DNA from 2 places in the Pantoea sp. X-Soil-OKNW-556 genome. Region 2 is predicted to be linked to the other one. Evidence: predicted binding sites of a transcription regulator. Region 2 holds the regulator's gene; the other holds the start of a gene.
The links. The regulator PhoB, encoded in region 2, activates phosphate uptake and scavenging genes when phosphate is short. The targets are predictions, from matches to a motif close to CTGTCATAAAACTGNCNNAT.

Region 1: a site for PhoB is predicted at 790-809, ahead of pitA (inorganic phosphate transporter PitA). Genes of this name have one in related genera too.

Annotation. Positions count from the first base shown of each region.
Region 1 covers NZ_AP035990.1:4,195,802-4,198,004, forward strand. The annotation lists gene AC6I8T_RS19585 (BaiN/RdsA family NAD(P)/FAD-dependent oxidoreductase) at 1-729, opposite strand, end outside; gene pitA (inorganic phosphate transporter PitA) at 971-2,203, shown strand, end outside.
Region 2 covers NZ_AP035990.1:1,057,898-1,060,100, forward strand. The annotation lists gene sbcD (exonuclease subunit SbcD) at 1-627, opposite strand, end outside; gene phoB (phosphate response regulator transcription factor PhoB) at 824-1,513, shown strand; gene phoR (phosphate regulon sensor histidine kinase PhoR) at 1,528-2,203, shown strand, end outside.

The sequences.
Region 1 (2,203 bases), 3.1 Mb from region 2:
GATTTGCAACACCGCCGGGCCAGATAAACCGCGATGGGTAAACAACAACGCCTCTTTAAATAAGGTGCCGTCCTGCGCAGTGATGGTGGTGGGTAACGCCACGCCGGATAAGGTGTTCAATTGTTCCAGCAGCGGTTTATGCAGAGTAAAAGGCACCAGCGCAGCGCGCGTCGGGAACACTTTCAAACCAAACTGCTCCGCCACTTTATAACCGAACGGTGAAGCTCCCAGCCCCGGCATCGATAAGCCACCGCTGGCGATCACCAACTTCTCCGCCTGCACCGTCATGCCGTTCAGTTGCAGGGTGTAGCCTGCGTCGTCACGCTGCACGCTCAGCACTTCGCTGCGCAACCGGAGCGTCACCTGTCCGGCTTCACACTCGGCCAGCAGCATATCCACGATTTGCTGCGCCGAATCATCGCAGAACAACTGGCCCAGCGTTTTCTCGTGATATGCGATGCCGTGACGATTGACCAGATCGATAAAGTCCCACTGGGTATAGCGCGCCAGCGCAGATTTACAGAAATGCGGGTTGTGCGACAGGTAAGCTGCGGGTTCGGTATACATATTGGTGAAATTGCAGCGTCCGCCGCCCGACATCAGAATTTTGCGGCCCGCTTTTTTGCCGTTATCAAGCAGCAGCACACGCAGGCCACGCTGTCCGGCCTGTGCAGCACAGAACATGCCCGCAGCACCCGCGCCAACAATGATAACGTCAAACTTTTCCACTGCTTTTTCTCACTTCACCCGAAAGGCGCTGATTGTAGTGATCTGTCCTCTTTGACGCCAGTGTCAAAAAAATGCCGTAAATATGTCATATTGTAAATGACTCATATTTCGGCATTTTTCCCTTGTTTAGGCGTGTGACTGGCAACATTAAGACAAAAAAAGACTATATTTCCCTTTCCCATACAGCACGTTGTCGCGGATAATGCGCCGCGTTCATGTCCTCCAAAATGGCGTAACGTTTATGCTACATCTGTTTGCTGGTCTTGACCTGAGTACCGGCCTGTTATTGGTTCTTGCCCTGCTGTTTGTATTGTTTTACGAAGCAATCAACGGTTTCCACGACACAGCCAACGCGGTCGCGACAGTTATCTACACCCGTGCGATGCGGGCGCAGCTGGCGGTTGTGATGGCAGGTGTTTTCAACTTTTTCGGTGTTTTGCTGGGCGGTTTGAGCGTGGCCTATGCCATTGTTCATATGCTCCCCACCGATCTGCTATTAAATGTTGGTTCAGCTCACGGCCTGGCTATGGTGTTCTCCATGCTGCTGGCTGCGATTATCTGGAACCTCGGCACCTGGTATCTTGGCCTGCCGGCGTCCAGCTCCCATACCCTGATTGGTGCCATTATTGGTATCGGTCTGACCAATGCTCTGATGACCGGAACGTCGGTGGTTGATGCGCTCAACCTGCCAAAAGTTCTGAATATCTTCCTTTCCCTGATCCTGTCGCCGATTGTCGGTCTGGTGATTGCCGGTAGCCTGATTTTCCTGCTGCGCCGCTACTGGAGCAGCACCAAGAAACGCTCGCGTATTCATATGACGCCAGCCGATCGCGAGAAAATCGACGGCAAGAAAAAGCCGCCATTCTGGACGCGTATCGCCCTGATTGTTTCCGCCATTGGCGTAAGCTATTCACACGGTGCGAACGATGGTCAGAAAGGCATTGGCCTGATCATGCTGGTGCTGATTGGTGTCGCACCTGCGGGTTTCGTGGTCAACATGAATGCCTCCGGTTATGACATCACCCGTACCCGTGATGCCGTCAACCATCTGGAGCAGTACTACCAGCAGCACAGCGAAACCCTGACGCACATCGTGCAGATGGTGCCGCCTGCGGTGCCTGCGCCAGAAGAGTCCATCAATGGCCCGCATGAATTCCACTGCGATAGCGCCCGTGCGCTGCCAGCGATTCAGCGAGCTCAGGGCTTACTGAACAATCTGCAAAGCTACAGTGACCTGACACCTGACCAGCGCAGCCAGATGCGTCGTCTGCTGCTGTGCATCTCCGATACCGCCGATAAAGCGGCGAAGCTGCCGGAAACCAGCGCTGACGACCAGCGTTTCCTGAACAAGCTGAAAAGCGATCTGTTGGGAACCGTTGAGTATGCGCCGGTGTGGATCATCATGGCCGTAGCCCTGGCGCTTGGCGTCGGCACCATGATTGGCTGGCGTCGTGTGGCGACCACTATCGGTGAG
Region 2 (2,203 bases):
GGTGCCGATGTAGATATCACGCACCGAGTCGCTTTTGGTTACGCCGACGGTGGTGAGATGGCCGGTGGCGATAATCGGCAGTTTGCCCCCGAGTGCTGCGCGCTGCGCCTCTGCGGCGGCAAAGCAGTGCTGATAATGTTGTTCGATGGCTTCCAGCAGCGACAGCTGTTTTTCCCGCCCGGACTGTCCGGCCTGGCTGCGCAAAATATCGCGCGGGCGCAGATAAGGGATGGCGCACAGCAGCGCGCCTGGCGTACCGTCGCGCTGCTTCAGGGTCAGCATCTGCTGCTCGCCCTGCGGCGTAGCGCTGGTGATCACCTGCGTGTTGAGGCAGGCAAGCAGTTCGCGTGATTCATTGAGCGTTGCCACCGAATCGTGGTTCCCTGCCAGAACGATCAACTGGCAGCGGCTGGCCTGCAACGCCACCACGAAGCGGTTAAACATTTCACGCGCATAGCTTGGCGGTGAGCCGGTATCAAACAGGTCACCGGCGATAATCAGCGCATCCACCTGATGCTGGTCAATCTGCTGGCGCAGCCAGTCGAGAAATGCCTGATGTTCAGCAGCGCGACTTTTGCTGTAAAAGAACTGGCCCAGATGCCAGTCTGCCGTATGGATGATGCGCATGGATGCTCCCTGCCAGAAAAAGCGATGGGGAATTATAACGACTTCACCACGAAAGCAAAAAAAACGCCTCACGGCTGTCACATTTCTGTTTTTCCACTAAATTTCCAGGGTTGGGTTTTTCATAAAAGTGTCATAAAACTGACGCATAATGACGCCGCAAATCCCAGTGACAGCCGTCATATCAGCAGGAGTAATAATGGCTAAGCGCATTTTGGTTGTGGAAGACGAAGCTCCCATCCGTGAAATGTTATGTTTCGTGCTGGAACAGAACGATTACCAGCCGATTGAGGCGGAAGATTATGACAGCGCAGTAGGGAAGCTCATCGAACCCTGGCCGGATTTGATTTTGCTGGACTGGATGTTACCCGGCGGTAGCGGTATCCAGTTTATCAAGCACCTGAAACGTGAAGCCATGACGCGCGATATTCCGGTGATGATGCTGACGGCGCGTGGCGAAGAAGAAGATCGTGTACGCGGTCTGGAAGTGGGCGCTGACGATTACATCACCAAACCGTTCTCCCCGAAAGAGTTGATGGCGCGTATCAAAGCGGTGATGCGGCGTATTTCGCCGATGGCGGTGGAAGAGGTGATTGAGATGCAGGGACTGAGCCTCGACCCGTCATCACATCGCGTGATGTCCGAAGCCACGCCGCTGGAGATGGGACCGACTGAGTACAAATTGCTGCACTTCTTTATGACGCACCCGGAACGCGTTTACAGCCGCGAACAACTGCTGAACCATGTCTGGGGCACCAATGTGTATGTCGAAGATCGTACTGTCGATGTGCATATCCGTCGTTTACGTAAAGCGCTGGAGGTCTCCGGCCACGATCGCATGGTACAAACCGTACGCGGAACAGGGTATCGTTTCTCTGCTCGCTACTAAACGGAGTCTTTACCGTGCTGGAACGACTCTCCTGGAAGAGATTATTGACCGAACTGGTGCTGGTCTGTCTGCCGGCACTGATTTTAGGTCTGGTATTTGGCTATCTCCCCTGGCTGCTGCTGATCGCGGTCTTGGGTTTGCTGTTGTGGCATTTCTGGAACCTGATGCGACTCTCCCATTGGTTATGGGTTGATCGATCCATGACGCCGCCCGGTGGACGCGCCAGCTGGGAACCGCTGTTTTACGGGCTGTATCAAATGCAGTTGCGTAACCGTCGTCGTCGTCGCGAGCTGGGCAACCTGATCAAACGCTTTCGCAGCGGTGCGGAATCGCTGCCGGATGCGGTGGTGCTGACCACCGAAGAGGGTATCATTTTCTGGTGTAACGGCCTGGCGCAACAGCATCTCGGCCTGCGTTGGCCGGAAGACAATGGTCAGAACATCCTCAACTTGCTGCGCTATCCTGAATTCTCCCGCTATATCCGCCAGCGTGACTTTAATAAGCCGCTGACGTTGGTGCTGAATAATCAACGTCATATGGAGTTTCGCGTGATGCCCTATAGCGAAGGGCAGTGGCTGATGGTGGCGCGTGATGTGACGCAAATGCATCAACTGGAGGGCGCGCGACGTAACTTCTTCGCCAACGTCAGCCATGAGTTGCGTACCCCGCTGACGGTGTTGCAAGGCTATC